Regions from separate parts of the Photobacterium angustum genome, predicted to be linked through region 2. Evidence: riboswitches for the same ligand, from Rfam matches in the RefSeq annotation. Region 2 holds a riboswitch; each other region holds the start of a gene.
What was found. Region 2 has a riboswitch for thiamine pyrophosphate ahead of thiD (bifunctional hydroxymethylpyrimidine kinase/phosphomethylpyrimidine kinase). Riboswitches for the same ligand answer to the same signal wherever they lie in the genome.
Positions count from the first base shown of each region.

Region 1: another riboswitch for thiamine pyrophosphate. It lies ahead of thiC (phosphomethylpyrimidine synthase ThiC); the one in region 2 lies ahead of thiD (bifunctional hydroxymethylpyrimidine kinase/phosphomethylpyrimidine kinase).
Region 3: another riboswitch for thiamine pyrophosphate. It lies ahead of thiB (thiamine ABC transporter substrate binding subunit); the one in region 2 lies ahead of thiD (bifunctional hydroxymethylpyrimidine kinase/phosphomethylpyrimidine kinase).

Region 1 is NZ_MSCJ01000002.1:242,811-246,089, forward strand. Features, by position in the region: gene thiC (phosphomethylpyrimidine synthase ThiC) at 1-1,665, opposite strand, end outside; TPP riboswitch at 1,784-1,881, opposite strand; gene BTO08_RS14805 (universal stress protein) at 2,006-2,428, opposite strand; gene crcB (fluoride efflux transporter CrcB) at 2,633-3,016, shown strand.
Region 2 is NZ_MSCJ01000001.1:1,529,666-1,532,944, forward strand. Features, by position in the region: gene BTO08_RS06670 (DUF3080 domain-containing protein) at 1-96, shown strand, start outside; gene BTO08_RS06675 (DUF5062 family protein) at 228-488, shown strand; tRNA gene BTO08_RS06680 (tRNA-Val) at 728-804, shown strand; tRNA gene BTO08_RS06685 (tRNA-Val) at 852-928, shown strand; tRNA gene BTO08_RS06690 (tRNA-Val) at 975-1,051, shown strand; TPP riboswitch at 1,308-1,407, shown strand; gene thiD (bifunctional hydroxymethylpyrimidine kinase/phosphomethylpyrimidine kinase) at 1,508-2,341, shown strand; gene BTO08_RS06700 (M66 family metalloprotease) at 2,435-3,279, opposite strand, start outside.
Region 3 is NZ_MSCJ01000001.1:38,625-41,903, reverse strand. Features, by position in the region: gene leuD (3-isopropylmalate dehydratase small subunit) at 1-244, shown strand, start outside; gene BTO08_RS00190 (DUF547 domain-containing protein) at 385-1,167, shown strand; TPP riboswitch at 1,195-1,308, shown strand; gene thiB (thiamine ABC transporter substrate binding subunit) at 1,422-2,411, shown strand; gene thiP (thiamine/thiamine pyrophosphate ABC transporter permease ThiP) at 2,424-3,279, shown strand, end outside.

The DNA.
Region 1 (3,279 bases), on a different contig from region 2:
AGGATCTAAACCAAGATTAAATTGATCTTCCCAACGGAATTCAAACCGCGCTTTAGATAAGGCATTATCGCGCACTTGTGCACCAGGGTGGCCTTTTGCTAAGTCGGCAGCATGGGCACAGAGTTTATAAGTGATAAGACCGACTTTTACATCGTCTTTATTAGGCAAGCCTAAGTGCTCTTTAGGTGTCACATAACAAAGCATTGCACAGCCATACCAACCAATCATCGCCGCACCAATACCCGATGTAATATGATCATAACCTGGTGCGATATCTGTCGTCAGTGGGCCTAAGGTATAGAATGGCGCTTCATGACAATGCTCAAGCTGCTCTTCCATGTTTTCTTTGATCATGTGCATGGGTACGTGACCAGGGCCTTCAATCATGACCTGCACATCGTATTCCCATGCAATCTTAGTCAACTCACCTAATGTGCGTAGTTCACTAAACTGGGCTTCATCATTGGCATCAGCGACAGAGCCTGGACGTAAGCCATCACCGAGCGATAGTGAAATATCGTATTGCGCACAGATCTCACAAATCTCACGGAAGTGCTGATAGAGGAAGCTTTCTTTATGGTGTGCCAAACACCACTTCGCCATGATAGAGCCACCACGCGATACAATACCTGTAACACGTTTCGCCGTCATAGGTACATAACGAAGAAGTACGCCTGCATGGATAGTGAAGTAATCCACACCTTGCTCAGCTTGCTCTAGTAATGTGTCACGAAACACTTCCCAGTTAAGGTTCTCAGCCACACCATTCACTTTTTCAAGCGCTTGGTACATAGGTACCGTACCAATCGGAACAGGGCTATTACGAATGATCCACTCACGCGTTTCGTGAATATTTCGACCTGTTGATAAATCCATTACCGTATCGCCACCCCAACGCGTCGACCAGACAAGTTTTTCAACCTCTTCTTCAATCGATGAACTCACCGCTGAGTTACCAATATTGGCATTCACTTTGACAAGGAAATTACGGCCAATGATCATTGGCTCAGTTTCAGGATGGTTAATGTTGGCAGGAATAATTGCTCGGCCTTCAGCCACTTCTTTACGCACAAACTCAGGCGTAATTTCTTTTGGTAAATTAGCACCAAAGCTCACACCTGGATGTTGTTGGTTTAATACTTCATCACGGTATTTCGCACGACCCATATTTTCACGGATCGCGATATATTCCATCTCTGGCGTAATAATACCTTGGCGCGCATAATGTAATTGCGTCACACAACGCCCAGCTTTTGCACAACGAATACGCGCACGTTCCGCAAAACGTAAATCATCAAGCGTCTTATCATCTAAACGTTCATTGGCATACTCAGAGCTTAACCCTTCTAGTAATTCAGTATCGTCACGCTCTGCGATCCATTGCTCACGCACTAACGGCAAGCCATTATAAATATCGATGTTTTTTTCAGGATCAGTGTAAAAACCAGAAGTGTCGTAAACGCGAATAGGCTCGTTAGGCTCAAAGATAGGATTATCTTTACCGCCACCAACCAAGCTATCAGCTAGAGTGATTTCACGCATAGGAACAAGCACATCAGGACGGCTACCTTGAACATACACTTTCTGTGAGTTCGGGTATGGTTGTGCTGTTAATGATTCAATAAATTGTTTCGCTTCCAGTCTCGCTTGCTTGCGATTCGACATAGCAGTTTCCTTGATTTTTCAATGTAGGGGAAAATGCTTGGCGGATGGGCGTAAACAAGAGGTCTGTACCTAAGTACAGCTATGCAGATGCATACAGTGATCCCTTAAGATATGTAGCAGAAGACATTCTCTCGTTCCCTTCGCAGGTATTAGCCTGATCAGGTTCAACGGATCCCGCAATGCGGTCTCAGCCATATGGCACTCCGACAAGTAGCAATGAGTATAAAGAAGCCGTTATAGTGCAACAACCTTTATATAGAGAAAAATAATAAAAAGTGACAGACAACAAAAAGCCGTGCATCAACACGGCTTATTATTACATTGCATATTTTAATCGTTGTTACTGTGAAATTAATACATCACAACCGAGGTGATTAGCTAAAGAGCCACTTAAATCACCAAACAAGTGAAAAGTTGATTTATGGTAACCTGTGATCACTAGACTAGCATTAATTTCTTTTGCTAAAGCTTCTATATGCTTTGAAACATCACCATCTGCGGTATGTATCGCTTTAACTTTATGAGAAGAAGCTGTAATTAAATCAGATAACTCTTTCATGCGTTTTTTTGCAATCGCATCATGCTCTTCTTGTAGCTCAACTTCCACATCAATAAAACTTACGTTTCCGATCCCTGGCTCAACATAAGCAACATGTAAATCAGCGTGATTTTGCTCTGCTATTACACCAGCTTTCACCATCAATTTATGCGCATTTTTATCTTCAGGATTAACCGCTAATAACACTGTTTGGTAAAGCGACATATCTAGCCTCCTTGAGCTAAGGCTCATAGTAAATTCATTATTTATGATTATGATGCTATAAATGTAGCTATACAACTAAGTATACCGCTGACTATTTAATATTCATTTGAATCAATGATTGCATTTTTGGAGAGTTCTCACTCTTCTCGCTAGCGATTATCATGAGCGCTTTTATCATTACTTGAAAATATAAACGAGATCCCAATGAGCCAATATTTATTACTAGGATTCATCGCGCTTGGTGGTGCATTCGGCGCCTGCTCAAGGTACCTAATTTCTGAGCTATGCGTAATGCTATTTGGCCGTGGCTTCCCATACGGTACTTTAACCGTAAACGTGCTGGGCTCCTTGATCATGGGGTTATTAATGTCAGCACTTAATCAAGGAATGATTGAAGCTGCACCATGGCGACCTATTATCGGCTTAGGCTTCCTTGGTGCGTTAACGACGTTCTCTACATTCTCAATGGACAACGTTGTACTGATGCAACAAGGTGAATTTTTCAAAGCAGGCCTAAACATTTTACTTAACGTTATTGTCAGCATTGCTGCTTGTTATGTTGGCTACCAGCTTATGATGAAAAGTTAATAGATAACCGATATAAAAAAACCGCCTGCATGGCGGTTTTTTTATATCCAAATTAAACGAATCATCACTTTATACTAATGAATAAGAACAATAACAAATCACCCATTACTCTGTAGAGAGTAAACAATCTCTGTGTAACGCTCTACGCTATATAGGTTTTTTAACTATATCTATAGCACTTATCTACAGACGAAAAAAAACCTGAATCTTTCGATTCAGGTTTCTCTGATAAAATGGCAGAACCATTAGGATTGCGCTCAAGC
Region 2 (3,279 bases):
GGCGATCTGTATCAGCAATTTCATGAAGCCACATTAGCGCACGTTAAATTCTGGCAACGTCTGTTTAAACAATGTAAATTCAAAGTTGGACAATAACTTTATTCTAATTTGATAGAATAACTTTGCTTCAAAAATTTGAGCTTTAAACTAAAATTTAAACTCAGCTTCTACAGTCGCGAAGACAATAAATTTGTATATATTTTCGCTAAGGGATATAGGAGATACGCATGAAGAAAACCAAGAATGAAGCAAAACTTCTCAAAAAAGCATTAGAAATAGGCTTTGCATTCGCGAAAAAACAAGGATTTGGCGATTTAGACCGCAGTGTTGGCTCTACCGACCGTGTTGAGTGTATTTATCGCTTACTGGTTGATTGTAAACAAATCACCCCTCTTGCCGTGGATCAAGAGGACGGCGTTCATATGAAACATAAGCTGGTTTTATGGATAAGCCGCTTACTCCCACCTGATCACGAACTTTTAAACTAAATTATCTTCCTGTGTAGCGCACGTTCTGTTGCGCTACACATTACATTTACTTGGCAATGCCCTGCTTAAAAAATGACTTCGACTATTTCATCATCAAGATTTTAAGATAACTGGCTATTGTTCAAGCAAACGCACTGAAATTACTAAAAAACTCTGTTTAAACACTTGCCTAGACGAAAGTGACTCGCTAATATGCTTGTCATTCGCTAATGACGATTACATTGTTATTCAGTTAGATTGCTCGCTTAGCTCAGTTGGTTAGAGTACTTGCATGACATGCAAGGTGTCACTGGTTCGAGTCCAGTAGCGAGCACCAGTTATTAAATAAATGGCTTCTTTAAGCGGTTTATCGCAGTACAATTTGCTCGCTTAGCTCAGTTGGTTAGAGTACTTGCATGACATGCAAGGTGTCACTGGTTCGAGTCCAGTAGCGAGCACCATTTTTAAATAAACGGCTTCTTTAAGTGGTTTATCGCAGTACAATTTGCTCGCTTAGCTCAGTTGGTTAGAGTACTTGCATGACATGCAAGGTGTCACTGGTTCGAGTCCAGTAGCGAGCACCAGATTCAAACAAAAAGCCTGCTTATAGCAGGTTTTTTTGTGCCCAAATATTAAGTCTAACCTTGTGCCTAGTTAGGTATTAAACCACTAAAAATAATTTCTAGTTATCTCGCTATTCCCTACCTCATTAGTAAAGCACACCGCACATTATAATTTATTATAAACATGATAATTCATACGAGCCCATTTTCGGTTATGAGCTGATTAACACCTCATTTTATAAGTACGTGACAACAAACGGTTTATCTATTAGGATTTGAGAATTAGTCGGGGGGCATTACGCTGAGATCACAATTAAGTGGGACCCGTTGAACCTGAACCAGTTAGCACTGGCGGAGGGAACTAAATAAACAATATCAGTATTGTTTAGGCAAGTTATCAATGGATCTCATCATTTCACATTAATCGATCCTTTCATTACTTGGCACCAGTTCCTAACGCTCAATTAGGAATCTGTTATGTCATCAAAAACAAGAAATAAATCCCATGTTACACCCCCTATAGTTTTAACTATTGCAGGCTCTGACAGTAGTGGTGGCGCGGGGATTCAAGCCGATATCAAAGCTATTTCAGCAACAGGTGGCTATGCTTGTTCGGTGATCACTGCAATTACGGCGCAAAACACCCAAGGTGTTAGTGGTATTCTTCCTATTCCCCTTACGATGATAGAACAACAATTAGATGCTGTTTTTACTGATCTCAACATTCAGGCAGTTAAAATAGGCATGCTTGCTGATAGTGATATCATCACGCTGGTTGCAAATAAAATAAAAGAGTACAAGCCACGCTATCTTGTGATTGATCCCGTAATGGTTGCCACCAGCGGTGACTTATTATTACAAGAGTCAGCCATTAGTACGCTAAAGCAAAAACTACTTCCACTTGCTGATCTCATTACACCTAATTTACCTGAAGCCGCTGCACTGACAAACAGCGAGATCCCACAAAATCTTACAGATATGTTGGGGTTAGTCAGCAAACTGCGTGATATACAAACTAAAGCAATACTTCTTAAAGGTGGACACCTAGAAAACGATTCAGAAAGTAATGATTTATTGATCTTAAATGACAATATCATAGAGCTAAAAACAAAACGTATTGAGACACAAAATACGCATGGTACAGGCTGTACCCTCTCTTCAGCCATTGCTTCTTACCTTGCTCAAGGTTATCCAATCGAACAAGCAACACAACGTGGCAAAGAATATATTACCTCTGCCATTTCAGCGGCTGATCTACTCAATATCGGTAGTGGTCATGGTCCTGTTAATCATTTTTTTACTCAGGATTAAAATAGCTAACAAGGCATGAAACATCACGCAACATGATATAAAAAAGCGGTGATTGAACTCACCGCTTTGATTTATAAATAAAATATTATGTGATTACAGTTTTGTCCAAGCATCTTGCCAATAAACACTGCTTGCTGGGGCATAAGAAGCACTTGAGCACCAACCTGAATTAGGCCAAGGTTTACATTGGTATAACTGCTCATCGCTAGCACGAACAATATCCCCTTCTTGGTAAACTGTACCCGCTTGATACGTTGGATATTCTCCCGGCGCAGGTGGCGTCACTTCTGGTTTTACTGACGTACAACCTTCCGTTGCAATTTGTTTCCAAACGCCCCACTCACCTGTTGTTCCCGGCTCTTCGCCTTGTGTCCACCAACCAGCTTGCCATACCACACCGTTGTGGCTGACTTCATCACCTGCCACATAAATACTTTGTGCACTCCATGTGTTTTCACACACAGCGCTACCTTCAACCGTCACAACACGTTGTGCCTGTGTTGTTTGTTGTGCGCTGTCAGTAATACGGTAATTTAAGGTGTAGTTACCTGCTAGATTAGTATTTACTTCACCTTCGATAATAATATTGGCCGTTATATCACCATCTTCAGCATCTTTTGCTGTGATGCCTGTTTTTTCATCAAATGTATCACCAAGTTGAATGGTCGTATCACCAATACCTTCTAACACAGGTTTTGCACTAAACACTTCAACATTACGCACAACAACAGATTCACTTAAAGCACTGTCATAGGCTTTGTAAGTTAGCGTGTAATGACCCACTTTATTCGTATCTACAGTACCTTCAACCACGATAGAGGCAGTGACATCACCATCGTAATCATCTGTCGCTGTAACACCTGCAAGTGGTGCAAATAAATCACCATGTGTAACAACAATATCGTCAATACCAGTGATAACTGGTGCTTTTCCTGCTT
Region 3 (3,279 bases), 1.5 Mb from region 2:
AGTACGTCTATCTGAGCAAGACGTCGACACTTTATTTAAGTATGTCGATGAAAATGAAGGCGCACAGATCACGGTTGATCTTGAAAAAATGATCGTCAGTGCGGATGGTAAAGAGTACACCTTTGAAATTGATGAATTCCGTCGTCACTGCCTATTAAATGGTTTAGACAATATCGGTTTGACACTACAACACGAAGATAAAATTACAGACTTTGAAAACCGTATTCCTAGCTTCTTAGCGTAATCGTACATTATCTGAAATTGGACGCCCTGTTTAATATAAACAGGGCGTTTTTATTTAAAATATCAAAAAGATAATGAAATTAGCCAATACTTATTACGGTCTTAATCAATATTGTTACTTATTATATTAATAGGAAGAATATGCGTATTGTTATTGCTATTTGGCTGCTGTTATTCACTCTTCCGATCTTTGCTGCGCCAAAATCCGAACTCTGGTCATATTGGCAACCTCATGATCCTAAAAACACAAACAAGATCAGTCATCAAGATTGGCAGCAACTACTCGATAAATATCTTGTCATTCAACCGAATCAAACCTTATTTCGTTATAACCAAGTATCAAGTGCTGATAAACAAAAGCTAGCATCTTATATTAAGCGGCTCAGTGCCCAAAACCCTCACCGTTATAATCGTGATGTTCAATTTGCCTATTGGGTTAATTTATATAACGCCCTAAGCGTTCAACTAATTATTGATAATTACCCTGTAAAATCAATTACTAAACTGGGAGGTTTATTTAGCTTTGGACCATGGGATCAAACCATTATTACCATTAATAATAAAAAGCTAACTTTAAACGATATTGAACATCGGATCTTACGCCCTATCTGGCAAGATCCTAGGATCCACTACGCGGTCAACTGTGCCAGCCTCGGTTGTCCTGATTTACTGCCTAAAGCATTTAATAGCGATCGATTAGACTCCCAGTTAGATCAAGCTGCCACACGCTTTATTAATAGTGAAAAAGCAGTAAAAGTAACAAAAAATGGCATCACGCTGTCATCTATCTATGATTGGTATCAAACTGATTTTGGATCGTTAACTGAGTTGCAACAACACCTTAATCATTATCGTGTTACGGCTAACGTGCAATTAACTCAGATCCGTTATACCTATAATTGGCAACTTAATCAGAAGCTATAACTTCGATACGGTTGCAGGTACAATAGTTTGTTCTCATTGGGGAGCCATTTGGCTGAGATTGTTAAGCATACATGCTTTATAGCAGAACCCATTGAACCTGAACCAGGTAATGCTGGCGTAGGAATTGAGATGCTCGAACATTCTTTCGAGCTCGCTGAACATTGCATGATGCAACAGCACTCAAACCTGTGCCGCTCTCTCTTTCAATTTTTGTCCCAAGGATGCAGGACATCTCGGAGCGCATAGTGAAAAAAATAAACACTCTTCTTCCCCTAATCTCTCTGTCATTGGTTGCAAGCTCAGCTTTCGCCTCAGACAATACTCTTAATGTTTATACCTACAGTTCCTTTGCTTCCGACTGGGGTCCAGGTCCTGTAGTAAAGAAAGCGTTTGAAAAACAATGTAATGGTTGTACAGTCAATTTTGTTTCTTTAGAAGATGGCGTATCGATTTTAAATCGCGTTCGTCTAGAAGGGAAAAACAGTAAAGCAGATGTGTTGTTAGGGCTAGATAACAACCTAATGACAGAAGCGAAAAATACCGGCCTATTAGCAAAAAGTGATGTTGATACCAGTAAGCTAACGCTTCCTAAAGGTTGGAGTGATGATACTTTCATCCCTTATGATTACGGCTATTTTGCCTTTGTGTATGACAGCGATAAACTGAAGAACCCACCTGCGAGTTTAGATGCTCTGATCAAAGATCAAAATATCAGCGTTATCTACCAAGATCCTCGTACTTCAACCCCAGGCCAAGGTCTAATGTTATGGATCAAATCGGTCTACGGTGATAAAGCCCCTGAAATGTGGCAGCAACTAGCGAAACACACAGTGACCGTCACTAAGGGCTGGTCTGAAGCCTATAACATGTTCTTAAAAGGCGAATCAGATATGGTGCTTTCTTACACCACATCACCGGCCTATCACATCATTGCTGAAGACAAACACCAGTACAAAGCGGCTAACTTCAAAGAAGGCCATTACATGCAAGTTGAAGTGGCAGCAAAAATGAAAAATAGCCCACATCCAAAGCTTGCCGATCAATTTATGCAATTTATTGTAAGTGATGCTTTTCAGTCACAAATCGCTACTCACAACTGGATGTATCCAATAACAAAGCAAAGCCTACCGAAAGGTTTTGATGAACTCACCGTACCAAGCAAAGCACTTGAATTTAGTGCCGACGAAGTGGCAACACATCGCAAAGCCTGGATCCGAGAGTGGCAGCAAGCCCTCACTCAGTAATGGTTTAAGACTTTGAACAAACGCATTACCTTATTGCCCGGCATTATCAGTGCCGGGCTGATCACTTTTGTTGTTGTTGCCGCGCCCACCGCCTTGATCAGCCAAGCTAACGACTGGCAACTATCAACACTATGGCATGATCCTTATCTGCGACATGTAACAGGATTTAGCTTCTACCAAGCCATCTTGTCGACTCTATTTAGCATCATCCCAGCGATTCCCATTGCTTATGCACTCTCACGACGGCAGTTTGTAGGAAAAGCTCTGCTATTACGTTTATTTGCGATGACGCTCGTGATGCCCGTCTTGGTTGCTGTTTTTGGTTTATTATCGATTTATGGCAAAAGTGGATTGATCAGTCATAACCTAGAAATACTAGGCTTACCGCCATTAAACATTTACGGTTTAAGCGGGATCTTACTGGCGCACGTATTTTTAAACCTGCCACTGACCGTTCGTTTTCTACTGCAAAGCCTAGACGGTATCCCCGCAGAGCAACATCAGCTTGCGGCGCATTTAGGTATTACTGGCTGGAGTAAATTTCGCTTAATTGCATGGCCTCGACTACGCCAACAACTGCCGCATATCGCGGGTTTAGTCTTTATGTTGTGCTTTACCAGCTTTGCCGTGATCATGTCGCTTGGCGGTGGCCCTAAATCAACCACTATCGAGCTCGCCATTTATCAAGCGTTGCGTTATGACTTTGATTTAGCGACAGGTGCGATTTTAGCCTTATGGCAAATGCTACTTTGCTGCTCATTAGTACTTTTTACCCAACGTTTTGCTAAACCGCTTTCTACCCTAAACGGCTCTATCAGCAGAAAGGTAGTGAATTATAACGATACATGGCGCGCTAAATGTTGGGATG